Regions from separate parts of the Faecalicoccus sp. genome, predicted to be linked through region 2. Evidence: a T-box and tRNA genes for the amino acid it is inferred to sense, from the RefSeq annotation. Region 2 holds a T-box; the other holds one or more tRNA genes.
The links. The T-box of region 2 lies ahead of alaS (alanine--tRNA ligase). A T-box ahead of a tRNA ligase gene usually reads a tRNA of that ligase, here a tRNA-Ala.
Positions count from the first base shown of each region.

Region 1: it encodes a tRNA-Ala, which carries the amino acid that the T-box ahead of alaS (alanine--tRNA ligase) is inferred to sense. The anticodon was not compared.

Region 1 is NZ_JAXKBY010000076.1:5,739-24,283, forward strand. Features, by position in the region: gene U0M88_RS03775 (YhbY family RNA-binding protein) at 1-138, shown strand, start outside; gene U0M88_RS03780 (nicotinate-nucleotide adenylyltransferase) at 135-1,157, shown strand; gene rsfS (ribosome silencing factor) at 1,159-1,497, shown strand; gene U0M88_RS03790 (class I SAM-dependent DNA methyltransferase) at 1,427-2,188, shown strand; gene U0M88_RS03795 (5'-methylthioadenosine/adenosylhomocysteine nucleosidase) at 2,190-2,867, shown strand; gene U0M88_RS03800 (MalY/PatB family protein) at 2,936-4,141, opposite strand; gene nadA (quinolinate synthase NadA) at 4,278-5,186, shown strand; gene U0M88_RS10380 (L-aspartate oxidase) at 5,183-7,315, shown strand; gene U0M88_RS03820 (transcription repressor NadR) at 7,317-7,817, shown strand; gene U0M88_RS03825 (CPBP family intramembrane glutamic endopeptidase) at 7,827-8,711, shown strand; tRNA gene U0M88_RS03830 (tRNA-Ala) at 8,940-9,015, opposite strand; tRNA gene U0M88_RS03835 (tRNA-Ile) at 9,043-9,119, opposite strand; gene ftsX (permease-like cell division protein FtsX) at 9,536-10,435, shown strand; gene U0M88_RS03845 (murein hydrolase activator EnvC family protein) at 10,432-11,799, shown strand; gene ftsE (cell division ATP-binding protein FtsE) at 11,812-12,495, shown strand; gene ftsX (permease-like cell division protein FtsX) at 12,492-13,394, shown strand; gene U0M88_RS03860 (S41 family peptidase) at 13,410-14,852, shown strand; gene U0M88_RS03865 (hypothetical protein) at 14,942-15,124, shown strand; gene U0M88_RS03870 (hypothetical protein) at 15,167-15,481, opposite strand; gene U0M88_RS03875 (IS30 family transposase) at 15,847-17,115, opposite strand; gene U0M88_RS03880 (peptidoglycan bridge formation glycyltransferase FemA/FemB family protein) at 17,344-18,545, shown strand, end outside.
Region 2 is NZ_JAXKBY010000021.1:263-13,097, forward strand. Features, by position in the region: gene U0M88_RS00925 (mannose/fructose/sorbose PTS transporter subunit IIB) at 1-963, shown strand, start outside; gene U0M88_RS00930 (PTS mannose/fructose/sorbose transporter subunit IIC) at 984-1,793, shown strand; gene U0M88_RS00935 (PTS system mannose/fructose/sorbose family transporter subunit IID) at 1,814-2,725, shown strand; gene U0M88_RS00940 (DUF956 family protein) at 2,777-3,160, shown strand; gene recD2 (SF1B family DNA helicase RecD2) at 3,170-5,293, opposite strand; gene mnmA (tRNA 2-thiouridine(34) synthase MnmA) at 5,286-6,449, opposite strand; tRNA gene U0M88_RS00955 (tRNA-Leu) at 6,581-6,667, shown strand; gene U0M88_RS00960 (ECF transporter S component) at 6,732-7,247, opposite strand; gene U0M88_RS00965 (aminotransferase-like domain-containing protein) at 7,338-8,642, shown strand; T-box leader at 8,651-8,841, shown strand; gene alaS (alanine--tRNA ligase) at 8,873-11,500, shown strand; gene U0M88_RS00975 (IreB family regulatory phosphoprotein) at 11,602-11,853, shown strand; gene ruvX (Holliday junction resolvase RuvX) at 11,853-12,278, shown strand; gene U0M88_RS00985 (DUF1292 domain-containing protein) at 12,313-12,567, shown strand; gene mltG (endolytic transglycosylase MltG) at 12,560-12,835, shown strand, end outside.

The DNA of each region.
Region 1 (18,545 bases), on a different contig from region 2:
AAGACAAGTCCGATCGATGTTCGAGAGGCAGCGATTGAATGCTCTTCGCAAACACACAGTGAGATCATTCATATCGTAGGGCGTACTTTTGTTCTGTATCGCAGAAGCAAAGAAAATAAGTTAGGTTTAAAGAAATGAAAATCGCATTATTAGGCGGCAGCTTTGACCCGGTTCACTATGGACATCTGCAAATGGCAAAAGAGGCCATGCAGGTCTTAAAGGTGGATGAAGTTTGGTTTATTCCTGCCAAGAAAACGCCGCTAAAGGATCGTATTTTGACATCGGATACGGATCGTCTTGCGATGTTAAAGATCGCATTAGCCGATTTTCCACAATTTAAAGTCAATCCGATCGAGATGCAAAGAGAAGGAATCAGCTATACGATCGATACGCTGGAAGCTTTGCGCAAGCAGTATCCATCTTATACGTTTTACTGGCTGATTGGTAATGACCAGTTGGAACAGTTTGATCTTTGGAAGGACCCGGATCGTTTGGTACAACTGGCATACTTTGTCTGCTTTGATCGTGATGGAAAGCTTGCCCAAACAAAATATCCGATCCAACAGTTTCATATGGAACCGATGCCGGTTTCCAGCAGTGAAATACGAAAAGGAAATAAATTAAATTACCTGGATGAAGAAGTCTTGCGATATATTTATCAACATCGTTTGTACGTCAAAGACTTTATTAAGGAAAGAGTGAGTCCAAAGCGATTCTCACACAGTGTTTCTGTTGCTCATCTCTGTGAGGAGTTTGCCAAAGCCCATGATCTGGATACACAAAAGGCATACTATATCGGCCTGTTTCATGATGTGGCCAAAAATCTTTCCAAAGAGGTTATGGAGCCATGGATGGATTGTATCTGTCCGGAAAACAAGAAATATCCGGTTGCGGTATGGCATGGGTTTGTCGGTAGTGAGATCATAAAACGTGTTTTCTACATACACGATGATCAAATCAGTCATGCAATCTACCATCATGTCTTAGGAACGAGTCATGATCCTTATGCGATGATCATATTTTGTGCGGATAAACTCGATCCTTTACGAGGCTATCCTGTCAAAGATTCTATTGCCTGTGTCAAACAGGATCTGGTAAAAGGATTTGAAATGGTACAGGAAGAAAACCGAAAATATTTGAAGGGAAAGGGAAACTAACTTGGAAATCAGAGAAGTTATTTTAAAGGCAATCAGTGAGAAAAAAGGATATGATATCAAAGACTATGATACAACCAGTCTTACTCCTTTTATGGATCATATGATCATTGCCTCCACCAACAATACACGTCAGAATTATTCGATTTGTCAAAATATCAAAGATCGTTTAAGAGAAAATGGATATAAACTGGATTTTAAAGTCGAGGGTGATGCCGATTCTCGCTGGCTTTTGATCGACCTGAAGGATATCGTAGTTCATTTGTTTGTTCGTGAAGAAAGGCAGGTGTATCAGCTGGATCGCCTGTATGCCGATGTTCCGGTTGAAACCTATGATCTATGATACTTTAGCATCGTACTATGATGCTCTGGTCAAAGATGAAGAAGCGACTTTATCATGGGTACATTGGATCGAATCCTTTCAAAAGCCATGTTCCATGTTGGAGTTAGCCTGCGGCAGTGCCGAGATCACACAGGTTTTATCCCATCACGGATTTCAGATGACGGCCCTGGATCTCAGTCAGGGAATGATTGATCAGGCAAAACGTAAAGACAAGGAACTAAAGATTCAGTTTGAATGCCAGGATATGCGAAATTTATCAAATTTGCCAAGCTTTGAATCAATTGCGTGCCTATGTGACAGCTTTAACTATATTTTAGAAAAAGAGGAAATTGTTTCCTTTTTTAAAGAAGTTCATGACCATTTACAACCAGAGGGTATCTTTTTCTTTGATAGCCATTCGTTAGATCGATTGGATGAGTTTTCTGAAGAATTCAATGAAACCGGTCATATCGAAGATGTGGATTACCAATGGTCGATTACCAGTGAAGAAGAGATAATCTATCAGGATTTTGCCTTCTATAAAGAAAATGGGGAAGTTATACAGGAGCATCATATGCAAAGAGTGTATGATCCTGAATGTCTAAAGGAAGCTTTACATCCCTATTTTTACATCGAATCGATCAAAACTGATTTTGATTTAGAAGGCATACAACCGGGAGAAAAGTATTTTTTTGTATGCAGGAGGAAATAAAATGATTGGTATTGTGGCAGCGATGGATGTAGAAGTACAGGCGATCATGGAGCTTTGTGAGATCACCCAGGAAAAAACGATTGGAAATGTAGCTTTTCATTATGGAAAGCTTGCTTCTAAGGATGTTGTGATATGTAAAAGCGGAGTGGGAAAAGTAGGAGCTGCCATGGTAACTACGATCCTTTGTCTGCATCATTCGTTGGATGCCCTTATCAATATCGGAACCGCCGGCGGTCTAAAGGAGCAGCAAAAAGTGTTGGATATCGTCATCAGCAAGGATGTCCTCCAGGCAGATTTTGATACCAGTGCTTTGGATGGACCGGAAGGTTTGGGTCTTCGTTTTCATGCAGATGATCATTTATTGGTCAAAGCGCAGGAAGCGACACAGGAAAAAAACATTTGTTATCACATAGGAACGATCGCATCGCAGGATTTATTCATGTCTCGAAAAGAGGACTTTGATAAGCTGATGTCTAATTTCCCGGATTCCATCTGTTCGGAAATGGAGGCCGGGGCCTTGGCACAGGTTGCGACTTCTTTTCAAGTTCCATTTGTGATCGTACGCTCTTTAAGCGATGTTGCACTGCATCATGATAATTCCATGGAGTTTTCCACATATGTGAAACATGCCAGCAGGCAATCGAGTCTGATGGTACGATCCTTTGTGGAAAAGCTTTAATTTTCTTTAACTATTCTTATACTAGAAAGAGGCGACAATTTATAGGATTAAATTGCGCCTCTTTTACTTTAGATATCATTTGAGTTAAACACGAAATCTGATAATCGCTGCATGGCTTCTTTGACTTTAGAAAACGGTAATGCCAAATTCATACGAATCGTATTTTCTTTCTGGAAAGGTCTTCCATCCTGCCATAATACACCGACTTCTATTCCTTTTCTGAGCAGTTCATCAAGACTGGTTTTCTGTTCCTCTAAATATTCTGTGCAATCCAGATACAACATATAGGTTCCTTGTGGCCTGGCCACTTTAATTCCTTTAAAGTGAGATTGGATATAGTCGAGTGCATAGTCGATATTGTTTTGAATCGTTTCACAAAGCTCTTTTACCCATTCTTTTCCTTCCTTGCTATAAGCACCTAACAATGCATAAATGGAAAAAATGTTTGGTGAATTATAATGAGATGCGTTTTCTACACGTAAAACTTCTTCTTTGATGATAGGATTATAAATAATATGGTAGGAGCCTACAAGGCCGGCCAAATTAAAGGTTTTAGATGGTGCGTATAAGGCAACCGTTCTTCCTCGTGCATCTCTGGAAATAGATTGTGTTGGGATATGTTGATGACCCGGCAAAATCAAATCGCTCCATATTTCATCACTGATGACGATACACTGGTTGCTTCGATAAACCTCCATGGCCTTTTCAATTTCTTCTTTTTCCCATACACGACCGGTTGGATTGTGTGGTGAACAAAAGATACAAACTTTAATTTGATGGGCTTTGATCTTACGATCCATATCTTCATAATCCATACGCCAAATTCCATTTTCATCCTGAATCAAATCGGAGTGAATGATCGTTCGATCTAAATTCTTTAAAGTCTTGGTGAAACCAATATAGGTGGGCGCATGAACCAAAACGGGTTCTTTTTTAGCGGTATAAGCTTGAACAACACTGCTGAGGCCGCCTAATACGCCATTTTCATAGCCAATATGCTCTTTCTTTACAAGCAGGTTATTTTGTGATTTCTGCCAGGAGATAATCGCATCATAATAAGCATCCGGAATCGTAAAATAACCAAAGTGAGGTTCATTTAAACGTGAAAAAATAGATTCTTGAATGGCAGGAAGTACCGGAAAGTTCATGTCGGCTACCCACATCGGAATCTTTGGAAATTCCTCTTTGACTGTCGCATCCGAGATAGGCAAGCTGTCAACGGCCAAGGCATCGTGTCCTTCTCGATCAAGAATCGTTGTAAAATCATATTTCATTTTCATCTCCCCTTTTATGATTAAGTGTATCATGTTTTCTTTGATTCGAATCAAAGTATTCTTTTAAATTTATTGTCTTGTCAGTTGACTTTACACATTGTATAATGTCCTAGACAATCTTCAGGAGGATACCATCATGTCAATGAAGGAAGATATACAAAAGCTAAAACAAGAGAAGAATGCGATTATTTTAGCTCATTATTATGTTGAAGGAGATGTGCAGGATGTTGCAGATTTTGTCGGTGATTCATTTGCACTGGCAAAAAAGGCAAAGGAAACCGATGCACAAATTATCGTTTTTGCCGGTGTTCGCTTTATGGGAGAGAGTGCCAAGATCTTAAATCCAGATAAAAAGGTACTGATGCCGGATATGAATGCCGATTGTCCTATGGCACATATGGCGGTTGTTTCCAATATTCGTAAGATGCGAAAAGAAGTTGATGATCTTGCGGTCGTCTGTTACGTCAATTCAACGGCTGAACTAAAAACATTGAGTGATGTCTGTGTGACCAGTTCCAATGCGGTAAAGATCGTCAGGAACTTACCACAAAAGAATATTTATTTTATCCCGGATCAGCATTTGGCCTCTTTTGTAAAGGAACAGGTTCCGGAAAAGAATGTGATCTTAAATGATGGTTATTGTATTACACATCATCGCATCTCTAAAGAGGATGTTTTACAAGCAAAAGAAAAGTATCCAAAGGCATTGGTCTTAGTGCATCCCGAATGTAAAAAGGAAGTGGTTGAGCTGGCCGATTATGCCGGCAGCACGGCAGGGATTTTACAGTATGCGACTAAGAGTGAGCATACCGAATTTATCATCGGTACCGAGATGGGTGTGCTCTACGAACTGAAAAGACAAAATCCGGACAAGAAATTTCATATCATGAGCGATAAGCTTGTCTGTGTCAATATGAAAAAAGTGACCCTGGATAAAGTGTATGATGTCTTATCGCATGAAAAAAATGAAATCGTGTTAGATGAAGAAGTTATGGTCAAAGCTAAAAAGTCCATGGATGCGATGTTGGAGATGGCCAAGGCATGAATGTGATTCAAACCGATATTTTGATCGTAGGAACAGGCTGCAGTGGACTCTTTGCGGCTTTACATGCGCCCAAGGATAAAAAAGTGCTTTTAATCTGTAAGACGACTTTGGAAGAAAGTGATTCGTTTTTGGCACAGGGTGGTATATGTGTACTGAAGGATCCATCGGATTATGAAAGTTTTTTTAAGGATACGATCAGAGCCGGTCATTATAAGAACCGCAGACAGTCTGTGGATATCATGATTCAATCCTCACCGGATGTCATTGCTGAGTTGGAAAGCTATGGCGTTCGATTCACAAAAGATGAACAGGGACATTTTGTCTATACCAAAGAAGGCTGTCATTCACATCCTCGCATCTTGTTTCATGAAGATATTACAGGTAAAGAGATCACTTCTCATTTATTAGAGGAAGCAAAGAAACGTAAAAATCTGACGTTTATGGAAAATACCACGATGTTGGATATTTTGGAAGAAGACAATACTTGTTATGGCATAGTTGCGAAGAAAGAGGAAGAGTTGTTTGCGATACAAAGCGACTTTACCCTTTTGGCAACCGGAGGAATCGGCGGACTCTTTAACAATTCTACAAATTATCCGCATTTGACCGGAGATTCGTTAGCCATCAGTCTTCGTCATCATATCGCACTGGAGAATCCGGATTACATTCAGATCCATCCGACAACGCTGTATTCCAAGAAAAAAGGAAGACGTTTCCTGATCAGTGAAAGTGTGCGCGGGGAAGGGGCAAAGCTCTATGATAAATACGGCAAACGGTTTGCCGACGAGGTTTTGCCAAGGGATCTTTTAACACAGAAAATCTATCAGCAGATGAAAAAAGATGATACGCCCTTTGTATGGTTGGATATGACCGTGCTGGGTAAAGAACAAATCCTTTCTCACTTTCCGCATATCTATCAACATTGCCTGCAGGAAGGCTTTGACTGTACAAAAGAATGGATTCCCGTTGTGCCGGGACAACATTATTTTATGGGTGGTATTCATGTCGATGCGTATTCCAGAACGACGATGGATCAATTGTATGCGATCGGCGAAACCGCATGTAATGGTGTGCACGGGGAAAATCGTTTAGCCAGCAATTCCTTACTGGAGTCTTTGGTCTTTGCCCGAAGAGCTATGAAGGATCTAAGCATCAAAAAAGCGAAAATATGTTTAAATTTTGAGAACCTGATTCAAACAACCATGAAAGATCTAGATGTTACAATATATGCATCGATGGTACGAGAGGTTATAAACAAGAAGAAAGAAGGTAGAAAAATGAATTCTATTACCATGTCCATGAATGTGGATACTTTGATCTTACAGGCATTGCGTGAAGATGTAACAAGTGAAGATATTACCACCAATGCGATCATGAAAGGATATCAATCAGGAAGTGTACAGCTGATTTGTAAGGAAGATGGCATCATTGCCGGCCTTCCGGTCTTTGAAAGAGTTTTCCAACTGGCGGATTCTAAGACAGAAGTGACTTTCTTTTTCAATGATGGGGATCATGTACACAAAGGAGAAGTCGTTGCGGAAATCTATGGGGATATTCGTTCTTTATTGACGGCAGAAAGAACAGCATTAAATTATCTGCAGAGAATGTCAGGCATTGCGACCTATACAAGACAGACGGCCGATCTTCTAAAAGGAACGGGCATTCGTTTGTTGGATACCAGAAAAACAACGCCGAATATGCGTGTATTTGAAAAATATGCGGTAAAAGTCGGTGGAGGTTATAATCATCGTTATAACTTGAGCGATGGAATTCTTTTAAAGGATAATCATATCGCTGCCGCCGGAGGAATTCGTCAAGCGGTGGAGCTGGCCAAAGAATATGCCTCCTTTGTGCGAAAGATCGAAGTTGAAGTTGAAAATATGGACATGGTCAAAGAAGCCGTAGAGGCCGGTGCGGATATCATCATGTTGGATAATATGAGCGTTGAGCAGATGAAAGAGGCTGTACAGTATATTCAGGGCAGGGCCTTAGCGGAATGCAGCGGAAATGTCACAAAAGAAAACATCGCCGCTTTAGCATCTACCGGTGTGGATTATATTTCTAGCGGGGCTTTGACACATTCCTCTAAGATCCTTGATCTTTCTTTAAAGAATCTAAAAGCGGTGTAATATGAAAAAAGAAGAACGATTAAAAACTTTGGAGCAGAAGCTGAAGGAAAGCCCGCAGCCTTTATCTGGAGATAAGCTTGCGAAAAGTCTTCATGTATCCAGACAAGTCATCGTGCAGGATATCGCTTTACTTAGGGCATTGAACATGCCAATCATTTCCACAAACAGAGGCTATATCTTGCCCAATCAGGAATATTCGATGGTAGTCAAGGTCAATCATTCGATGGAGCAGATGCAGCAGGAGCTTGAAACAATCGTTGATTGTGGGGCGACGGTCCATGATGTATTTGTGGAACATGCGACATACGGAAAACTGGAAGCCAAACTTTCTCTTTCCAGCCGCCGAGATGTCAAAGAGTTTCTAAACCAGATTCAGCAGGGAAAAAGCCAGCCTTTGAACAATTTAACGCAAGGCATTCATTATCATACGATTACCGCTCGTTCGCAGGATATTTTGGATGAGGTCAAAAAGTCTTTAGACAAAATGGGCATACTTTGTTAGAATGAGCCTATGCAGATAGCACTTTTCACAAAGGCAAAAAAAGAATTTCGCAATATCTCCGCTTTGATGTTGATGCATGGGATCTTACCCTACATTTGTTTAGCGGTATTTTCCTTTCTGATGCGTTTTTTGCCTCTTCCATTTTACGGAAGATATCAAATCACGATTTTATTAGCTTATCTTATTCCGATGTTCTTGACAGCTTTCATGGCCGGAATAGGGGCAGTGTGGCTGCGTCCTTCTTTTGATGGATTGTCAAAGAAAGTAAAAGGAATGGGAAAATATCTGATTTTTCTATTGGGGTTGAATTTCTTTTGTTCGATCACATATTCTTTGATTCATGCGATCCTAGGCATGATACATGGCTCTGTTGGCAGTGGAATACAGACTTTTTTTACCGGAAACATACTCTTTGATGGTTTGATTATTCTCTATATTGTTCTTCTGGGGCCTTTATTTGAAGAAATCTTATTTAGAGGTGTCATACTGAGAACTTTAGATCGATATCATAGAGTGTTTGCGATATTGGTCAGTTCCATGTTGTTTGCGATGATGCACTTAAACCTTCAACAAGGCATTACTTCATTTTTTATTGGATGTTTTTTGGGGTATGTAAGCTTAAAAGAGAATTCTATGCGTATTCCTATTCTTTTGCACATCTTAAATAATTTGGTCGCCTTACTGATGAGTGTTCCTATTCTTTCAATTTTATGTTTATTGGGAATGTTTGCCTGCTTTGTCGGAATGGTTTATCTATTATATAAATATGGAAACCGAATTTCAGAATTGTTTAAACAGGAATATTGCACGTACAGATATGGAAAGATGTTTTTTACTAGATGGACGACCATCTTGTATATAATCTTCTTTGTAGGAGTTGTTGTGTTCCTGTAAGGTGATGAAGTTTATTAAGATAGGAATGATAAAAAATCTATGAATGGATCACACATTGAAAAAGCTGGTGATATCAAAGGGAGAACTAGAATTGGCTCTCCCTTTTTTGATGGTATGATTTGAATTTCTTAACGAAAAAGATTTCTAAAGGATAAGGTCTTATGAATCATCACTTGATAAAAAGATATAAATAAAAAAAGTCCTTTAGCTAAAGGACTTATTGACATATGGTGGAGCGTAGGAGGATCGAACTCCTGACCCCCTGCGTGCAAAGCAGGTGCTCTCCCAGCTGAGCTAACACCCCACAAAAGTGGTTTTGCAGAAAACAAAATGGTGGGCCTGAATGGATTTGAACCAGCGACCTCACCCTTATCAGGGGTGCGCTCTAACCAACTGAGCTACAGGCCCATTTGCTGACTGCTCAATAATAATAGCATTTGCTACTGTATGTGTCAAACATTTTTTCAAAAAATTTATAAAAATTTTTAAGCGTGTTTTCATGGTATAATTTCATTTTATAGCCTATAGAACAACTGTGTCAAGTGTGCTATGATGAACAAAGATAAAATCTAAGCTTCCAAACAAAAATAACATCTCTGACTAAGATGTTATCCTTGTTTCATATTTATTGTTTTTTAGGAGAGAGATATGAAGGGTTTTTAACGTGTTCCCTGAACACACTTATACTATAAGGGAAAGTTTTCAAATAAATAATAGATTATCATGTGAAAGTATGTGAGGCAAAAGCGTATTTTGTAAAATTATGGACTTTTTTTGGTTTTTTTTCAAGTATGATATAATGTCAAAGATTGGATGTGGGATAGATGCTTTTATTCTTTAAATGTTTACCACGATTGTTCCGTCAGGCTAATAAAGATATGCGGCGTCATTTTGCGCTGACCTTTTCTTCGATCTTGGTGATTGGGATTGCGTTGTTGATCTCTATGCTGATGATCGTACTGGCATGGAATGTTTCGGGTTTTACAAAAAATATAGAAGAACAGCTGGTCATTCAGGTTTCTATCAATCCGACAATGAGTGAAGAGAATATTCAATCCTTGGAAGCTGAACTGAAGGATATAAAAGGGGTAGATAGCGTTCGGTTCAGCGATAAGGATGAAGAGCTGGATCAGCTGATCGAAGATTATGGCGAAACCTTTGAACAATATGCAGGCGACAAAAATCCACTCTATGATGTATTTATCATCGAGTTAAGCGATAATACACAAATCGATTCCATCACCGGCAAAATCAGTAAGATGGATGGTGTTGTGGAAGCTACTTACGGAACTGGTGCCGTTAATACGATGGTGCATTTATTCGCAAGTCTTCGTTATGGGGGATTGATCTTTATTGTAGCACTGATCTTTTTGTCCATTTTCCTGATTCGCAATACGATCAAGATGACCATTCAGGTGCGAAAAGATGAAATTCGCATCATGCGACAGGTTGGGGCGGCTAACTGGTACATTACATTTCCTTTTATGCTGCAGGGAATGTTAAGCGGTTTTATCGGTGCTTTAGGTCCTTGTTTATTATGTGTATTTGGATATACTGCGTTATATCAGTCCTTTGGTGGAATGTTTATGTCGGATATGTTTGTTTTGATCAAACCATTTCCGTTTACTTTAATTATCAGTGCCATACTACTGGCCATCGGTGTATTTGTAGGGATGATCGGTAGTTATTTGGCAAGTCGAAAGTATTTGAGGTGGACACGATGAAAAAAAGAAATCTAATCAGTCTTTTATCCGCAGGCGCTTGTGCATTGGCTTTTGCGATGCCGGTTCATGCGGAGGATTATTCAAATACCGATGCGTGGGTCGCACGTTGTTCGCAGCCGCAATCATCTGCAGACGGTGTGAAAGCATGCCAGGCTTTTCAGGATTATCAGCAGCAGCGCTATGATCAGCTGCAGGAAGATATCAAACAATATAGTAAAGATATCGCTTCTTTAGAAGAAGATACAGATAAGATGGAGCAGCTGGCCAAAACGCAAAAGGAACTGCAGGAACAGCTGGAAGGACAGATCCAGGAAAAGGAAAGTGCCATTCAGAAGATTGAAGAAGAGATCAAGGCTCTGGAACAAAAGATTCAGGAGAAGCAGGAAGAAATTGATGCCTGGGATGAACAGATCAAATCCAGAATGCAAAATGAGCAGTCCAGCACGGGTACGAATATGTTGATCGATCTGGTGATGGGTTCGCAGGACTTAAATGACATGCTTCGTCGTCTTTCCGGTATTGAAAGAATTACGGAAGATGATCAACATCAGATTGAACAGCTGAATGAATTAAAGGAACAGCTGGATCTGCAAAAATCAGAACAGGTGCGTTTAGAAGAAGAGACCAAATCGCAGCAGGATCAGTTAAAATCGCAACAGCAGCAGGCTAAAGAGCTTGAAGAATCGTATAATCAGCTGGTTGAGCAGTATGAGCAGCAAATGGCACAGTTGCAGGCGGCCAAGCGGGCGGCGTTCAACGATATTGAATCCATTCGCTCTAATATGATTTCCGTAAGCTATTCGGGAACGTTGGTCAATGTAGCCGGCTTTGTTTCACCGATCACCGGTGGTCGTATGTCGGCCGGTACATGGGCATATCCGGGAGGCGGATTGCATTTAGGTATGGATTATGCGGTACCGATTGGAACACAGGTCGTAGCACCAGCCGATGGGGTTATTTTGTATGCCAACAATCCTGCTCCCAGTAACGGAGGCTATCTGGGGAACTGGACAGGTTATCCATATGGTGGAGGAAATACCATTGAAATGGTCTGTATGGTCAATGGAACAACATATGCGGTAAGCTTTGCACATTTGTCACGCGAAGGCTTTGCGGTTAGTGCCGGACAAAGCGTCAGTCAGGGGCAGGCTATCGCATTGACGGGAAATTCAGGAAACTCCAGTGGCCCTCATTGTCATATTGAAGTCTATAATTTAGGAAATATGAGTTTGGAAGAGGCGGTATCTCGCTTCTCTTCATCCGCTGATTTCGCATGGGGTACCGGTTGGAATTCGACGGCGACAGCCTGTGAAAATGGATATAGTACGCCGTGCAGGGAAAGACCGGAGAAATTCTTTGGATAAGGAGTCGTGTTTATGATTGAATTAAAAAATGTCACAAAATCATATCCCAATGGAGTTCATGCGTTAAATCGAGTGTCTTTGACAATTGAAGATGGCGAATTCATCTATATCATCGGTCCTACCGGATCGGGAAAAAGTACGATCATTAAGATCTTGAATGGTGAAGAGGTGACGGATTCTGGTCTTGTATTGGTCGATGGAGTCGATGTGGGATCTTTAAAACACAGAAAGGTTCCGTATTATCGTCGAAATATCGGCTGTGTATTTCAGGATTATCGTCTTCTTCCTACCTTGACAGTACAGGAGAATATTGCCTTTGCCTTAGAGGTATTGGGTATTTCTAAAAAAGAAATTCGATCTCGTGTCGATGAGGTTTTGGAGCTGGTCGATCTTAAAAACAAGGCCAGAGCCTATCCCAATGAGCTTTCCGGAGGGCAGCAGCAGCGTGTTACGATCGGCAGAGCCATTGCGAATAACCCAAAACTGTTGATTGCCGATGAACCAACAGGGAATCTGGACCCGGAAAAATCACTGGAGATCATCGCCCTGCTGGAAAAGATCAATCAATTGGGAACGACGGTTTTGATGGTTACTCATGATATCGTACTGGTTGAGAAGTTTAAGAAAAGAACAGTGACACTGGATCAAGGTTATGTTGTGAAGGATTCTAAGAAGGGTGGATATATCAGCTTATGAAACGCTTGTTGAATCTGTTTTGGTATGAACTGAAATATGCGTTTCGCGGCATTCGAAAACATCTTCTTTTAACTTTGTCTGCCATCAGTGCGATGGCAGTTTCGACTTTGTTGATCGGTTGTTTTTTATTGATCGGTTTGCATGTGGATCACTTTGCCACCAATGTGGAACAGGACATGAGCGTGCATGTGGTTTTAGATTCTGAAGTAAGTGACGACGATCAAATCGATACCATTAAAAAAGAGATTCAAAAGCTATCTAATGTGGCTTCCGTCCGATTTTCCAGCAAAGATGAGGAGCTGGAATTGATGATCCAGGAAAAAGGAGAAGCCTTTAGCTTATATAGAGGGGAAGAGAATCCTTTATCCCATGCCTTTTTTGTGGAGGTAAAAGACAGCTCTGCGATTGAAAAAACAGCTGCCAGTATTGAGAAAATCGATGGCGTCAGTTCGGTTGCCTATGGTGGTTCCAGCGTGACGCGTTTGGTTGATTTATTGGATATGGTTCGAAAGATTGGGTATGGTGTGGCGGTTTTATTGTTGATTCTGTCACTTTATCTGATATACAATACGATACGTACAACGATTTATTCACGACAGGATGAAATCAAGATCATGCGTACAGTCGGTGCTACCAATGCTTTTATTCGCATTCCCTTTGAAGTCCAGGGAATCTTGATTGGTCTGATTGGAGCTTTAATTCCGTTTCTATTGATCTTCTTTGGATATCCGGTCGTATATGAACAATTGGATGGCGTATTGTTTGCCAGTGTTTTCTCATTGGTAAGCGTAACGCAGGTACGATGGCTTTTGGGACTTGCGATGCTTGGCTGCGGGCTTGTCATTGGTATTCTTGCCAGTTTGCTGGCAGTTGGTAAAAGCTTGAAAGCCAAACGTTAAACAAGGGGGAACAATATGAAAAAGGCAGCTAAAAAAGAATACACCTTGACGATCGTCATTGTGGTTCTTTGTTTATTATTCTTTGGCTTGGGTGTTTCGGTTCCTTTGATCTTTGATCGAAGCTCGAAACAAGAAAATACATCGGAAAAAGAAAAGTTTGATGCGATTTATTCCTTGTTGACAAACGAGTGGTATTTTTCAAAGGATGTAGAAGATCTTGATCAAAAGCTCATGGAAAAAGCCATTGAAGGTATGACAGACTTAGAAGAAGATCCGCATACACAATACTTTGATTTAGAGAGCGCCAAAGCATTTTCTGATACGTTAGCAGGATCGAATGTAGGATTAGGTATTTCCTATTTTTTAAACGATCAGGATCAATTTGTGATTCGAGACGTATTTTTGAATTCTCCGGCAGAGCAGGCCGGTTTGAAAAAAGGAGATATCATTACGGATGTAGATGGACTTTCCTGCGCAGAAAGTGACTCTCAAAAGATTCTCAAGCGCATCCAGAGCAAGGAAGGAAAAAGTATCGAGATTGTCTATTTACGTGATGGTCAATCCAATACGGTAAAGATCACACCAACAGAATATGATCAGACTGTTGTTTGTATGCTTCATGAAGACCAAGGCTATGGCGAGATCATCTTGACAAGCTTTTCCGAGCATAGCGGAGAAGACTTCTCCAAAGCTATGGCAAGATTACAGAAAGCCGGAATCAAGAAGGTTGTTTTAGATTTAAGAGGGAACACAGGCGGCTATTTGAGTGCTGCGGTAGATATTGCCAGTTCCTTATTGCCTGGTGGTAGTGTGATTTTTCAGGAGGAACAAAAGGATGGCACGACAACAAGCCAAAGTACGAATGATGACTATGGCTATGTACCAATGGATCAGATCGTTATTCTTCAAAATGATACAACAGCCAGTGCCAGTGAAGCTTTGATTGGCGCTTTGCGGGATAACTTAGCGGATAAGGTTGTAACGATTGGAACTACTTCCTATGGAAAAGGAACCGAGCAGACGACCGTTCCGTTTAGTGATGGAACCAGCATCAAATATACGATTGCCAAGTGGCTGACACCTAACGGCGATTCGATTCATGAAAAAGGCTTTACGCCGGATATAGAAGTACAACCGGAGGATGTATCAAAGATCAGCTATACGACATCTTTAGAAGAGGAAACCATCACAAAAGATACAGTGCATGCCAATGCGAGCGCTCTACAGCAGTTTTTAAAGTATCTGGGATACTCCGTTGATCGAACCGATGAATATTTCAGTCCGGCATCCAGTGAAGCATTAAAACAGTTTCAATCCGATAACGGACTTTCTCCAACCGGCGATTGTGATCCGGATACCTGGCAGGCACTAAAGCAGAAGGCATTATTAAAATATAATGAAGAAACATTAGTTTCGGATGTGCAGCGAGATCGCGCTATTCAGGAAATTACAAAGTAAGGCAGTTGTTTAGATGACTGTCTTTTTTTATTGTGACATAAATCATGTTTCTTTTTAGAGGATAATCTAAGTCAGAAACGAGGTATATGATGTTACGATTACGATTTAAGATTCGTTTATTGTTGGTTGGCATGAGTTCATTGGCACTTTATACCGGTGTGCGTATTGGCTTGGAAGCCCATGGAAACGGACTGTATTTTTTATTATGCATATTTCCATGGATATGTGTTCTTGGCTGGTCTGCCATCGGAGGTCCATTAAAAATCAAATAAAAAGCCGATTGTATTTAAAATACTTTATCGGCTTTTTACAAGTTATTCTAACCATCCAAGCGGTGTTGTATAGATATATTGCCATGTATCATAATCATGGTCATATTCTTCATAGCTGGCTTCGTAAACGATACGAACGTTAAAATCTTTATTAAAAGATAAATTCTGGTAAATCACATTGTGTCCTACGTTTTTATCATCCAGCTTCATTCCTGTCAAATCGATCATTTCATCAGATAGATCCATTTTCTCAATAGCTTGTGCAATCTCTCTTTCACTCATATCCGATTTTAATGGAGAATCTACACCATTTTTTGATAAATATTCAGGAAGCTCTTCAAATTTTTTATATTGCATATATTTTACCTCATTTCACGTATGCTATGGTAAAACGACAGGTTTAGTGATGTCAATCTTAATGCATATCCTTTTATTCTTATGGATCTTAGGCTGAAGTGAAAAAGTAAATTCCACATCCAAGACACAATTTAGAAAAGTTGAATTAAATCTTACAGAACCTCTGATTTCATAAAGATTTCAGAGGTTTTTGTTTGATGAATTCTCTCTTTCTGTTATATTGATATTGCCTGTGGGAGTTATTTCAACACCACAAAAAGAACACTGGATCTTAGGTTTTTTTAAAGTGTGAGACTAAGTTCCACTGTTCGGTTGGTTTATCGGATTTTTAAGGCTCCTGCTGCAGTTCCTGTAAGATTACAGGTCTATTTTTTTAGTAGATCCGGAGTTAGGTTGATTTGATCCGGATCTATTTTTTTCATATTCAACCTTTTCATGATGTCCTCATCCGAATGAAAAAACTCGAAGATCTCATAAGGACTTTTCCCGTGCAGATACTGTCTGCGGTATGAGTTCACGTGGGAGAAGATCAGGTCCAGATCATCCTGTGACAGAAGCCCCAGTTTCCCAAGATCTCTTTCTTTGGGGCACACATAGCGAAACAAAATATGATTGTTTTCTACATGCGGTTTCTGCCAGGATGCCATGGAATCACAGTAGAAGACCTTACAGCCGAAAGCCTCTATTTCTTCCGCCCTTACGAATTCGGATCCCCGGTCTGTCAGAATGACCTGTACATATTTTCTGAAATTCTGTTTGCCTAGATCCTCATACAGGTTGTGGATTCCCCGGAGCATATCTTCCGAAGTCTTCGTGTCATGATAGATGCCTTTCATAAAGTGACAGTCCACAAACTGGAATGTCTGGATAAAAGGTCCCCGGGAGATATCGTTGTAGACAGTATCCATTTCCACCACGGAGGCATCCGAATGTTCGGCCATATAGTTTTGATAATCCAGATAGGTACGGCCTTTCAGATACCGGTTGTCCCTGCGCGGTTTATAGACCTGTCTTTGTTTCTTTGACATTCTGCGTCCCACCTTTCTTCGCAGATCCATGTTGGTGATGCCAAATTCACGGAGCACCCCTTCATCGATATAGGTATAGATGGTCTTTTCCGAATACGGGATTTCCGGATGATTCATGAGAATGTGGGCAATCGACTGCCCCTGTTCCAACAAAGGTTTCAGGATGACTGCTAAAGTTTCGGCCTCCTTGTAAGAGATGTTCCAGCCGATACGGGAATCCCGCAGTTCGAATTCATATTCCTCCTGAGCTGTTTCGGCCGAGTAGATCTTTTTGGGGAGCTTACAGGAGGATCTGTCCGGACATCCGTTGCAGACACCGCTGGGAGAATCTTTACGCCTGCAGGGAACGGGAACACGTTTGGGACATGCATGGGGACAGAAGCCATTATATCCACATTCAGAAATAAAGATACAGTCATAGGTTCCGCTGGAGGGGACACCGGAACGGGAGAAAGGGATCATACGGGCGTGAGATTTGATCTCTTTGCAGATGGTGGACTTGTCTTTGTTCAGGACTCTGCCCAGGGAAGAGCGTGAAGCATTGTTATCAAGACCCTTTTCCAAAGAAAGACGGTCGGAAAGAGTAAGATGTTTATGGTTCGACATAGAAATACCTCCTAACAGGCAGCAGGAGATGAAGATACTATACAAAAATGTAGGAGTAAATTCACTGTTGAAATAAAGAAAGACTAAATTCAACGCTTTGTTCTTGGATGTGGAATTTACTTTTTCACTTCAGCTTATGGATCTTAGTTTGTTGATTTAATGTTCTAAATAGACTCTGAGACAAAAATCATTTATAATAAAGTGTATACCTAAAAAATGGAGGGTAAAATGAAGTTAATTTCTCTAACAAAAGAAGAATATCAAATATACACAGAACAAAACTGCAATCCGGATTTTCTACAGTCTGTCTATGCCGCCAATAAAATGTTACACGACGGATGGATCGTTGAATATTACAAGGCGGTCGAAAATGAACAGATCGTTGCGGTATTCATGATTGGTTATGTACACCTTTTGCGTTTTTTCTATTATGCCTATATCCCAAGAGGTTTCTTTATTGACTATGAAGATCAACAGGCTTTGAAAAAAGTAACGGCAGAAATCAAAAAAATGTTGAAAAAGAAAAAAGTGATCTATTTAGAGATAGATCCTAAGATTCCTTTGTACCAGCATGATAAAAATGGTGATCTTGTTCCAAATGGTTTTAACAATGAACATATCATTGAGAACATCAAGCAGGCCGGCTTTGATCATTATCCTTTAAAACAAGGCTATGATGTTTCCAAACAATGCCGATGGATCTCATTGATTGATTTAAGAGGAAAGACTAAGGAAGAAGTTTTTGCCGACTTTAGTACAAGAACCAGAAATGACATACGTACTGCACAAAAATATGGAGTAAAGGTTAGAGCTCTAAAAGAAGATGAATTGTCGATCTTAAATTATATGGAGCAGGAAGCCGGACAGCGCCATGATTTTGAGACAGTATCCATGGATACTTTTAAGACGATGCATGAAAGTTATAAAGGACACATACAAACACTCTATGCATATTTAGATTTAGATGTCTATGAACAAAGTCTGGAAACAGAAAAAGAGCCGTTAGAAAAAGAAATCAGCGAATTACATGTATTCTTAGAAAAGAATCCAAACTCCAAGAAAAAACAAAATCGCTTAAAAGTAGCGATGGAATATTATGAGTCGCTGCAAAAGAAATCTGAAGAAATTACTACACTCAGAGAAAAGTATGATAAAGAAATTCCTTTAGCCGGATCAATGTTTGTGAAGTTTGGGCGTGAGGTAGTGTATTTGTATAGCGGTATGGATTACCAGTTTAGAACTTTTAGAGGTGCTTATGCGATACAATGGGCTATGATCCAGCAAGCCGTTGATGAAGGATACAGTTATTACAATATGTTAGGCATCAGCGGTTTCTTTAAAAAAGGAGAAGATGGCTACGGTGTCTTTGATTTTAAACGAGGCTTCAACGCCTGTGTTGTTGAGTATATCGGTAACTTCACCCTTCCTGT
Region 2 (12,835 bases):
GCGAGTCATGGGGAATTTGCCGAAGGGATTCATCAGTCCGGATCTATGATCTTTGGCGATCAGGCAAATGTCAAACCTTGCATTTTAAAACCAAGCGAGGGACCTCAGGATATTCGCAAAAAAATGGAAGACGCGATTGCTTCCTTTGATCAACAGGATGAGATCTTATTCCTGGTGGATCTTTGGGGCGGAACGCCTTTCAATCAGGCAAGTGCTTTAAAAGACGGGCATGAAAGCTGGGCTATTGTAACCGGTTTGAATCTGCCTATGTTGATTGAAGCCTATGCATCCAGAATGAGCATGGACACAGCTCATGAAATTGCGATGCACATTGCCAAGACGGCAAAAGAGGGTGTTCGCATTCAACCGGAAGATCTGGAACCGGTGGAAGAAGAAAAAGAGCAGAGTGCGGCTCCTGTCATGCAGCAGGCCATTCCGGAAGGAACCGTGCTGGGTGATGGACATATCAAATATGTATTAGCTCGAATCGATACCCGTTTATTGCACGGACAGGTGGCAACAACATGGACAAAATCAACCAATCCGGATCGTATCATCGTTGTTTCTGATAATGTAGCACACGATGAATTGCGAAAAAACATGATCATACAGGCTGCTCCTCCGGGAGTTAAGGCACATGTTGTACCGATTGATAAGATGATTGCTGTGGCTAAGGATCCTCGTTTTGGTGCAACCAAAGCGTTGTTGTTGTTTGAAACACCACAGGATGCCCTAAAAGCAATTCAGGGTGGTGTGGATATCAAAACATTAAATGTAGGTTCCATGGCACATTCACAGGGAAAAGTTGCGGTTACGAAGGCTTTAGCTTTTGATAAAGACGATGTAAAGACCATGCGTGAGATTGAAAAGCTGGGTGTTAAATTTGATGTCCGTAAAGTTCCGGCCGACAGCCCGGAAAATATGGATGCGATCTTGAAAAAAGCAGAAGCTGAACTTGGATAAGATTGTTTTTGGAGGTTAATATGAATATTATTACAGTGATTCTCATTGTCATTGTAGCCTTATTAGCGGGTATGGAAGGAATTTTGGATGAATTCCAGTTCCATCAGCCTTTGGTTGCATGTACATTGATCGGACTTGTAACAGGTCACTTAACAGAAGGGATCATGTTGGCGGGAAATCTTCAACTGATGGCTTTAGGATGGGCCAACGTTGGAGCTGCTGTGGCACCGGATGCTGCTTTGGCATCGGTTGCCTCTGCCATTATCATGGTGCTTGGTTTAGACGGAGCTACCGATGTAAACAGTGTTATTTCTACATCCATCGCGGTTGCGGTTCCTTTGTCAGTAGCTGGATTGTTCTTAACGATGATTTGTCGTACGCTGGCCATTCCTATCGTACATATTATGGATGGTGCGGCTGAAAAAGGAAGCTTTAAAACGATTGAAATCTGGCAATATATCGCCATTTTGATGCAGGGACTTCGTATTGCGATCCCGGCAGCTATCTTGTGCTTTGTTCCATCGGATATCGTTACCAGTGCTCTACAGGCAATGCCGGCATGGTTGAATAATGGTATGACCGTTGGTGGTGGTATGGTTGCCGCTGTTGGTTATGCCATGGTCATCAACATGATGGCTACAAAGGAAACTTGGCCATTCTTCGCCTTAGGTTTCACACTGGCTTGTATCCAAGAGATCACATTGATCGGTCTGGGTGTCATTGGTGTTGCCTTAGCTTTGATTTATCTGGCATTGAAGGAAAGCGGAGGTTCCGGTGGAAACGCCTCCAATACAGGTGACCCGTTAGGGGATATCCTGAATGATTACTAGGATCGAAAGGAGAGATTAGTATGGCAGAAAAAATTGTTTTATCTAAAAAAGATCGTATGAAAGTTTGTTGGCGTCATCAGTTTCTTCAGGGATCCTGGAACTATGAACGTATGCAGAACGGTGGATGGTGCTATTCCATCATTCCGGCTATCAAGAAACTATATACAAACAAAGAAGATCAGATTTCCGCATTAAAGCGTCATATGGAATTCTATAATACCCATCCTTATGTATCTTCTCCGGTCATGGGTGTTACTTTGGCCATGGAAGAAGAACGTGCCAATGGTGCACCAATTGATGATGTGGCAATCCAGGGTGTTAAGGTTGGTATGATGGGACCATTGGCTGGTGTCGGTGACCCGGCTTTCTGGTTTACCATGCGTCCAATTTTAGGGGCTTTAGGTGCTTCTTTTGCCCTGAGCGGTAATTTGTTAGGACCTGTATTATTCTTTGTATTATGGAATGTGATTCGTTTTGCGTTCATGTGGTACACGCAGGAGTTTGGCTATAAAGTAGGAACTTCAATCACCAAAGACTTGTCCGGTGGATTGTTAGGAAAGATTACGCAGGGAGCCAGTATCCTTGGTATGTTTGTCATTGGTGGCCTGGTTCAGCGTTGGGTCAGCATCACTTTAACACCGGTTGTATCTACCGTTGCCAATGATGAAGTTAATATCATCGACTTCTCTAAATTTGACGGTACCGGTGAATCTTTACAGGCCATTTTACGTGAATATGACAGTGGAAAATTCTTGTATGATACAACATCGACTACATTACAAGATAACTTAAACTCATTAACACCAGGTTTACTGGCGGTATTATTGACTTTGTTTATCTGCTGGCTATTGAAAAAGAATATTTCGCCGATCGTTATTATTATTGGTCTTTTCATTGTTGGTATCATTGGTGTTCTTTGCGGATTCATGTAGAATGTATAAAAGTCCGGTTTTTACCGGACTTCTTCTTTTTGAGGTGATACGATGGTTCAATCAATGAATACAAAAGCAGAGTTGACGGTCAAGGGAAGCTGTTTTATGGGCTTGACCAGTACCGGTAAGATTATGGTCGGTGATAAAGCGTTTGAATATTATAACGATCGTAAGGTCGAAGACTACATTCAAATTCCCTGGGAGGAAATCGACTATTTAGCCGCATCGGTTTATTTTAAACGCTATATCAATCGTTTTGCGATCTTTACGAAAAGTGATGGGAGTTTCTCTTTTTCAGCGGGGAAACGCAATAAAGAGCTTCTTCGTGCGATTCGTAATCATATGCCTTCAGATAAAATGGTACAGTCCCTTGGTTTCTTTACTGTTTTAAAAAGAGGTATTCATAATCTTCTGCATAGAAAAAACAGGCCGTGACCTGTTTTTTTATCGTATATAGTCTTGTATCCTTTTCTTTAGTGTTGTTTGTCGAATCCTGCGATTTTTTAAACGTACCTGTTTTTCAAAAACATAGCGTTGTCCAATGATGAAAAGCTGTTTTTTTGCACGGGATATCCCCGTATATAACAAGCGCTTTTCCAACATGTGCAAAGAGTTTTGATCGACCACACAACAAACCGTGTCATATTCGCTGCCTTGGGCTTTATGAACACTGATGCAGTAGGCATGTTTGAGATAATAGAGAAAATCATACGTAAAATCTACGATTCGATTGCCAAAATCCACGCTGATTCTTTGATTTGCTTTTGAAGAATTATCGATTTCGATGATATATCCAATATCGCCGTTATATACATCTTCCTCTGGAAGATTTTTTAGTAACATGACCTTATCGTCTTCACGAAAGGTAGTTGTACCGACCTTTAGCTCCTGCTTGTTTATCGAGGCTGGATTAAATTGCTCCTGCATCGCCACATTGATCGCATCGATGCCGGCAGCCCCTTTATACATCGGTGATAAGATCTGAAAATCATCCAGATTCATATCTTTTGTGAGTCCTTGTATCATTGGCAGGATCCTTTGTGAACTTTCTTCGATAAAGTTGACTCCATCTTCATAGGTACATGTAGTTTCCTCGCGGATTTCTTTAGCCAGTGTAACAATACCAGAACCATTTTTTTGACGAAAGATTTTTTCCAGATGAATGACCGGAAAGACCTGACTTGAAATGATATCTTCAAATACTTTTCCCGGTCCAACACTTTCCAGCTGATCTTCATCACCTATCATTAATATTCGTGCATGATCCGGTAGGGCTTTTAATAAACTGCAGAAAAGATGGGTATCGACCATACTGAATTCATCGATGATCAATACATCCAGTTCTAGGGGATCGTTTTCATCTTTGGCAAAGGTATTATCATCTTTGTTCCATTTTAAAAGGGAATGAATGGTTTTACTGTCCGCATAAGCCAGTTGACTCAAACGCTTGCTGGCACGACCGGTTGGAGCACAAAGCTGTATCTTTGAATCCGGATAGAAGGCATTGTATAAAGCCAGAATCCCTTTAACAGTCGTTGTTTTTCCGGTACCCGGTCCACCATTGATGATACAAATACTGTGATTAAAAAAAGTTTCAATGGCTTGTTTTTGTACACTGTCGTATTGAAGGTTATAAGCAAATTCCACTTCTTCTATTTTTTTATCTAAGTCTTTTTTGGAAAGGGTATCTACTTTAAATTGATGATGGGATAAGATTTTGGCAATTTCAATTTCTTCATCATATAAACCAAACGGATACACTTTGTTTTCATCGACATGAAGACTTTTATGAAGACATAAGCGATCTAAGATTTCATCCAGCAGTTCTATCGAACAATTTGGCAAATGTTCCAAAAGGGACGTCTTAAAAATATATGTATTTCCGGTTGCCATGCTTAGATTTCTTGTCAGTTCATAGACATAGGCATCCATACGACGAGTATCTTTTTTATCCATTTCAAGGCCATCGGCTAACTTTAAGGCCGATCGATAGCCAAAACCATAAATTTCATAGTAAGGGCGAAAACAATCTTCTTCAATCACATCTAAAACATTGTCATAGGCTTGTTCCAACAGTTCGATCTTTTTTTGATCCAACCCCAGTTCCATAAGACGGACATAAGTTTCATTAAAGCCGTCAAAGGACTGTAAACCTTCCTTGATGATTTCCTTTTTTTTGGCATTTAGACCGGGAACCATATCGAGTTTTCCAGGATCTTCGATAATGTGATGCAGACATTCCTCTCCCAATGTGTCATAGATTGCCTGTGCTGTCTTTTTACCAATGGTAGGAAAGGCATCGCTGGTCAAAAAATGAAGAATAGCTCGTTCTTTTTTTGGAAGAACCTTCTGTGCACTAAATATTTGAAATTGAGAACCATACTTTGGATGCGTAATGTAGCGGCCAACCAATTCATACTCCTGATCCTCAATTGGATCTTGCAGGCGACCGGCTCCGGTAAAAGTATGATATGTTTCCGTCTCAGAAAAAGAACCCACAACATAGTGGGTTTCCTGGTTTTCGAATATGATAAAATCCAAACTGGCTTTTATGGTTTGTTTATCCACTGATTTTCTCCTTATATGTTTGAATAATCTTCTCGTTTAAATCTTCATCACCCGCAAAGACTTGTTCAATAACACCGCCACCCAGACAAACATGTCCGTGATAGAAGACGGCTTCCTGTCCCACGGTTACCGATGCGATCTTTTGCGGATATCGAATCATTGCACTGTCTTTGTCAAAAGAAACGATTTCAATATCCTGATCAGCCTGACGATATCGAAACTTACAGGTCAGCTTGGTCGGAATTTCTTTTAAGTCCGGTACTAACCAGTTAATACCTTTAACGATACAGGAATCCGAATAGAGCCATTCTCTATGATCGGTATGACATACAAAGAGAATGTTTTTGTGAACATCCTTTCCACAGACAAACCACGGGCCTTTTTCATGGTCGATATGAAGTCCTTTTCTTTGACCGATCGTATAGTATAGAACACCACAGTGTCTGGCAATCTTCTTTCCGGTGTCGATATCTACGATATCACCTTCTTTATTGGGAAGGTAGTTGGAAAGAAACTGTCTGAAATTTCTTTCACCGATAAAACAAATTCCGGTACTGTCTTTTTTTGTGGCAACACTTTCTAAATGCAGCTGATCGGCCAGTTTTCGAACTTCCGGCTTGATTAGATTTCCAATGGGGAATAGCGTTTTTGCCAATGCTTTTTCCGGAACCTGACACAAAAAGTAAGTTTGATCTTTGTTTTGATCGGCAGCACGTGTAAGATAGGTAAAGCCATCTTTGGTTTCGTTTGAACAATAGTGGCCGGTAGCCACTTTATCAAATCCATGTTTCATGGCATAGTCAAAAAAAGCATCAAACTTAATATATTTATTACAAAGAATATCCGGATTGGGTGTACGTCCTTTTTCATATTCATTTAAGAAGGTTTGAAAAACAGAATCCCAATATTCTTTAATAAAATCAACACGTAATAACGGCAGGTCTAAATGTTCAGCCACCGCCTTGGCATCCATGTAGTCCTGCTCCTGCGGGCATACATCATTTTGTATGGTAGGATTGCCTTCAATATCATTATTGGCAAACGCATCCCAATTTCGCATGAAACAACATGTTACATCATAACCTTGTTCTTTTAATATATAGGCGGCAATGGCAGAATCTACGCCGCCGCTTAATCCAACTAGTACTTTTTCCATAGGCCCATTATAGAGAAATTCAGTGGAATTTTCAAATGCTTCTTCGGCTTGTTTTCAGCTTTTCAAAAAAAGGTATTGATTTCTATTTTTGAATTCGTTATAATAGACAAGCAACAGCGATAAAGAGATTTCCCCGGGTGGTGAAATTGGTAGACGCAGTGGACTCAAAATCCACCGGTAGCGATACCGTGCCAGTTCGAGTCTGGCCTCGGGGACCATTTAAAAGATTAGAACAAATCATATGGATTTGTTCTTTTTTATTATCACAAAAAAAGTCACACGTTAATGTGTGGCTTTTTCAGAAGATACCATATGAAGTTTTGATAAAAGAGGGTAGCCAACGATCGCAACCAGAAATCCCATGACAGCCTGAAATAAGTTACCCCATACACTGGCAAGACCTAACCATACACTTTGGTTGACAATTGAATCGGCTATAAAATAACCACCGATCATGATCATAGAGCCAATCAGGTACCAAAGTATGCGATACATCGGCCGATCATTTTTTTGTAACAGGTAGGCAACGATAAAGCCTTCCAGCCCTTTAATGATCAGGGTGAAAATAAAGTAGTAACCATAGCCTCCGGCCACATCCGCCAAACCGCTGCCTAAGCCACCAACAAGAAATGATAAACCGGGATTTAAAATAGAAGCAAATAAAAGGATAAATCCATCACCCATATTAACATATCCCTGCATCGCATTGGGAATACGAATCAAGATCGTTGCGACAAATACAATGGCAATTCCTAAGGCACTGAGCACAATTTGTTGAATTTGTTTGTTTGTTTTCATATCTATCTCATTCCTTCCTTTGTCTCTATTTTACGAATAAAGTGTCTTTTATAAAATATACAATTATGTTAAATTTTAAGGGGACAGTTTATGAAACGATATATGCAGGTCTATAACAAATTTGTAGAGGATATCAAAAAAGGATATTTAAAATACGGAGATGCACTTCCCAGTATTCGTAAAAGTGTGCAGATCTTCGGCTTTTCAAAAACGAGCATTGAAAGAGGTTATGAACAACTAGTATTGGATGGTTATATTATCAGCGAGGCACAAAAGGGATTTATCGTGGATATCAAGCCTTATCAGCTTCATCGCCAACAAATCATAGCAGAGGTTTCAAATTCAGACATACCGAAACAATACTTATATGATTTTAGAAGTCATGCCGTCAGTCAGGATAGCTTTGATCTTAGAATCTGGAAACGATATATGAAAGATGTCTTCCAAGATACGCCGTTGATTTCAACCTATGGAGATAAACAGGGCGAACAAGAATTGCGGACCGCCCTTAGTGAGTATGCTTATCATAATCGAGGAATCTTGGCGACTGGTGCTCAGATTTTAGTAGGATCTGGATTTCAATCATTGTTGTTTGATTTTTGTTCACTGTTGGAAAAACCGGTTTCGATCGCAATGGAAGAAGGTGTATCCAAAGAAGTCAACCATGTGTTTACATCCTTTGGATTTGATTGTCACTTTTTATCCAAAGAAAGATATATAGAGGAATTATCTTTACTGGATATTGATATTTTATATATCAATACGGCTTGTTTTGGACGTGATTTTGCACCACTTTCGAATTCTATGCGGGATACGATCTTACATCTATCCTATGATAAAAGCTTTTTAATTCTGGAAGATGACTATAATGGGGAATTGACCTATCATTCCAAACCCAGACAGGCTTTACAATCTGCCAGTGTCATGGATAATGTAATCTATTTCAGTTCCTTTTCAAGACTCTTATTGCCATCCTTACGTCTAAGCTATATGATCTTAAATACAAAGTTTCAATACGCTTATCAACAGTTTAAAGATTCATTTGGACCGACCGCTTCCAAGCTGGAACAGCTGGTACTGGCAAGATATATCGCCAATGGATATTTGGAAAAACATGTGCGTAAGTTAAAAAGAGAATATGCGAAAAAAGAGCAGATCACGTATGACCTTCTTACTTCCGCCGGATTTTCTGTCCTTTTGCAGGAGGCGTATTTTAGCTATCAGATCGATATTTCACATTGTGATGTCTTTGCGATCATAAAGACTTGTGAAGAAAAAGGAATCGGTATCGATACACCGACAAAAGATCGTCTGAACGTTTCTTTTGCGTATTTAGATAGAGATCGTCTGCAGGAAGGGTTGAAGTTACTTGTCAAAATCTTAAAAGAATGCTAGAATTTGAGAGCTTGATGATGAAAAAGATAAGTAGAAGAGAATTTGGACAGTTAGAGATAAGGCGTTTGGTGCAAGCCTTACAATAAGACTCTTTGAAGCTACTTTGGAGTGAAGCCGTATTCTGCGTTAAAGAAGAATTAAGGGCGTTTTCCAACAGGAAGACGAACTAGGATGGTACCGCGTTGATAACGTTCCTAGAGATAGGGACGTTTTTTTATTGGAGGAAAGAAATGAAACAGTTAAGTGGAAATCAAATTCGACAGATGTTCCTGGACTACTTTAAAGAAAAAGGACATATGATCGAACCGGGCGCCAGCTTGATCCCCAACAACGATCCAACTTTATTATGGATCAATGCGGGAGTTGCCGCTTTGAAAAAGTATTTTGACGGAAGTGAAAAACCGCGTTGTAATCGCATTGCCAATGCACAGAAGAGCATTCGTACCAACGATATCGAAAATGTAGGGAAAACAGCACGTCATCATACATTCTTTGAAATGTTGGGAAACTTTAGTATTGGAGATTACTTTAAAGAAGAAGCCATTCCTTTCGCATGGGAATTCTTGACGAGTGAAAAATGGATGGGCATCGATAAAAATCGTTTGTATGTTTCGGTTTATACAGATGATGAGGATGCGTATCGCATTTGGACTGAAAAATGTGGTGTAGATCCAAAACACATCTTGAAAACGGATGATAACTTCTGGGAAATCGGTAAAGGGCCGGGTGGACCGGACTCTGAGATTTTCTTCGATCGTGGTGAAAAATATGATCCGGAAGGCTTGGGAGAACGTCTGTTCTTTGAAGAATTGGAAAATGATCGATATGTTGAAGTATGGAATATCGTATTCTCTCAATATGATTGTGATCCTTCTATCGATCGAAAAGATTATAAAGAATTGCCACAGAAAAATATTGATACCGGTAGGGGCCTGGAGCGTTTGGTTGCCTTGATTCAGGATGGTGAAACAAACTTTGATACCGATTTGTTCTTACCAATCATTCATGCGACGGAAAAACTGGCCAAACATCCATACGAGGGTGAATATAAAATGGCTTATCGTGTCATTGCCGATCACATTCGTACCGTAACTTTTGCGTTAAGTGATGGTGCCAACTTCTCAAACAGTGGTCGTGGCTATGTTCTTCGTCGTGTGCTTCGTAGAGCGGTTCGTTATGGCTTGAAATTAGGTTTAGAGGATGCCTTCTTATATAAACTGGTTCCGGTTGTTGCCGATACGATGCAGGACTTCTATCCGTATTTACAGGAGCATGTGGAATTTAACCAGCGTTTGATCAAAATAGAAGAGGATACTTTTAAAAAGACTTTGAAAAATGGACAGGCTTTACTGGATGAGGAAATTCAGAAAGCGCAGAATGGTAAGCTTTCCGGTGAAATTGTCTTTAAGCTGTATGATACTTATGGGTTCCCATTTGAGTTGACACAGGAAATTGCTCAGGAAAGTGGTTTGGAAGTGCTTCGTGATGAATTTGATGCTCAGATGCAACTTCAAAAAGAACGTGCTCGTAATGCCCGTAATACCAAAGAATCTTTTGCTTCGCAACACGTAGATTTGATGGAATTCACACAGGAAAGTCAATATATTGGATACGATCATTTGGAATGTGATGGAACGATCATCGCTTTGTTCAAGGATGGAAAACGTGTGGATGGTTTAGAAGAGGAAGGCCAGATCATCTTAGATACAACCTGCTTCTATGCCGAAAGTGGTGGACAGATTGCGGATACAGGTGTTTTGGAAGCTGATGGAATCAATGCACAGGTACTGGATGTTCAAAAAGCACCAAATAAACAAAATCTGCTGCAGATAAAGTTGGAACAGGGCGTTTTAAAAGAAGGCATGACATTACATCAGGTAGTAGATTCCAAAAAACGTGCTGCCATTACAGCTAATCACTCCTGTACGCATTTGTTGCAGAGTGCTTTAAAACAAGTAGTCGGAAGTCATATTTCACAGGCTGGTTCTTATGTTTGTGAAGATTACTTGCGTTTTGACTTCAATCATTTTGAAAAGCTGAGCAAAGAACAGCTGGTAGAAATTGAAGACTTGGTTAATCAGTATATTGATGCCAACTATACCGTTACCAAAGAAGTTATGGATATTGAAGATGCCAGAAAATCCGGAGCTACAGCTCTGTTTAATGAAAAGTATGGTGATCGTGTTCGTGTTGTAACGATGGGTGATGTTTCCAAAGAATTCTGTGGTGGCTGCCATGTGGATCATACTTCACAGATTGGTTTGTGCAAGATCATCAGTGAAGAAAGTATCGGCTCGGATATTCGTCGTATTACGGCCAAGACAAAATATGCTGCTTATAAAGAATGTGCGCATCAGCAGGCACAGCTGGAACACATTGCCAAGAGTGCTAAACAAAAGAGCACAAAGGAAATTGAACTGAAAGTTGATTCTTTCCTGGAACAGATGCATGCGCTGCAAAAGGAAAATGAAAATTTGAAGAATCAGATTTTTGCGTTAAAGTCCAAAGAATGGATCCTGGAAGCTAAAGAATGTGGATCTATCAAAGCTTTGATCAAAAAGGTACAGGGCATGGACGCTTCGGCTTTAAAGGATATCGTTTCCAATTTAAAGGGCCAGGATGAAAATATCGTATGTTTCTTTGTGAATGTAAATGACAATAAAGTTGTCTTTGTTGCCGGAGCTGGAAAAGAAGCGGTGAGAAAAGGTGTGCATGCCGGTAAACTTGTTAAACAGGCTGCCATGCTGTGTGATGGTAACGGCGGTGGAAAACCGGATATGGCACAGGCCGGAGGAAAGGACATTTCTAAGGTCGATGAAGCCATGAATCTGGTAGAAAATACACTAAAAGAGATCTAATGTGGGGATTGGGATCACCAATCTCCTTTTTTATTGAATCGTTTGTGTTTTCATTTTATTTTGAATCGTGTATAATTACTCGTAGCAAGGAGTGTGATAGTATGAAAGATATTACAGAAACTATGACATTTACTACCGAAGAGATTCGTCAAGAAAATATCAAGGGGATCTTGCGTGAAGTCTCTGAGGCGTTGGAAGAACGTGGTTATAACTCGGTGAATCAGATTGCCGGTTATTTGATTTCCAATGATCCGGCTTATATTTCATCGCATAAAAATGCGCGTAATCTGATTCAGCGCATTGAACGATATGAAATTATCGAAGAGCTGGTTCGCGCATATTTGGAAAAATAATGGCACGTATCATCGGTTTGGATCTTGGAAGCGTTACTTGTGGGGTTGCGATCAGTGATGCGACAGGATTAGTGGCAAGAACCTTGAAAACGATCCGTTTTCCATCGGAAGATTATGATATCTGTTTTGATGAGGTATTGGATCTTTTAGAAAAGAATCAAGTTAAAAAAGTCGTGCTTGGTTTACCAAAGCATATGAATGGGGATATAGGCACACGGGCCGAGATATCGATCCAGTTTGCCGAAGAATTAAAAAAAGAGGGTTACGATGTAACTCTATGGGATGAGCGCTTGACGACAGTCAGTGCAACGCGGATCCTTTTAGAAGGTGATGTTTCCCGAAAAAAACGGAAGAAGATCATCGATCAGCTGGCAGCAGTCGAGATTCTTCAAGGGTATTTAGATCAACAAAATGGGGGAGTTTAAACATCCCTATTTTTTTTGGAAAGGAAACAAAATTATGTTAGATTCAAATTGTTTGTATGTACAGGACGAAAACGGAAATGAAAAAAAGATGACTATTCTTTTTACTTTTGACAGTGAAGACAAAAAGAAACAGTACGTTGTTTTTCAGGATGCTGACCACGATACAGAAGAAGTATTTGCCTCCTGTTATGACGATCAGGGAAATTTATATCCGATTGAGAGCGAAGAAGAGTGGGAAATGGTAGAGGAAGTGATCAACACCTTTGCTGAGGATGAGGAAAATGCCTAAACAAAGAAAAAAGCGAAAGGCTTTATGGCCTCGAATCCTGCTGATTATCGTATTGTTGTTGGGGATTGCCGGTATCGGTACATTTATTTATGTGCGCATGAATTTAGAGCCGGTGGGAAATGGAGAAGAAACCATTTCTTTTGAAATTACAGAAGGAGAAACCTTTGATTCTGTCTTGACCTCATTAGAAGAACAACATTTGATTCGCTCTGATTCCGTGGCTAAGCTGTATGCCCGCTTTACAGGAATGAATCAGTATTATGCCGGT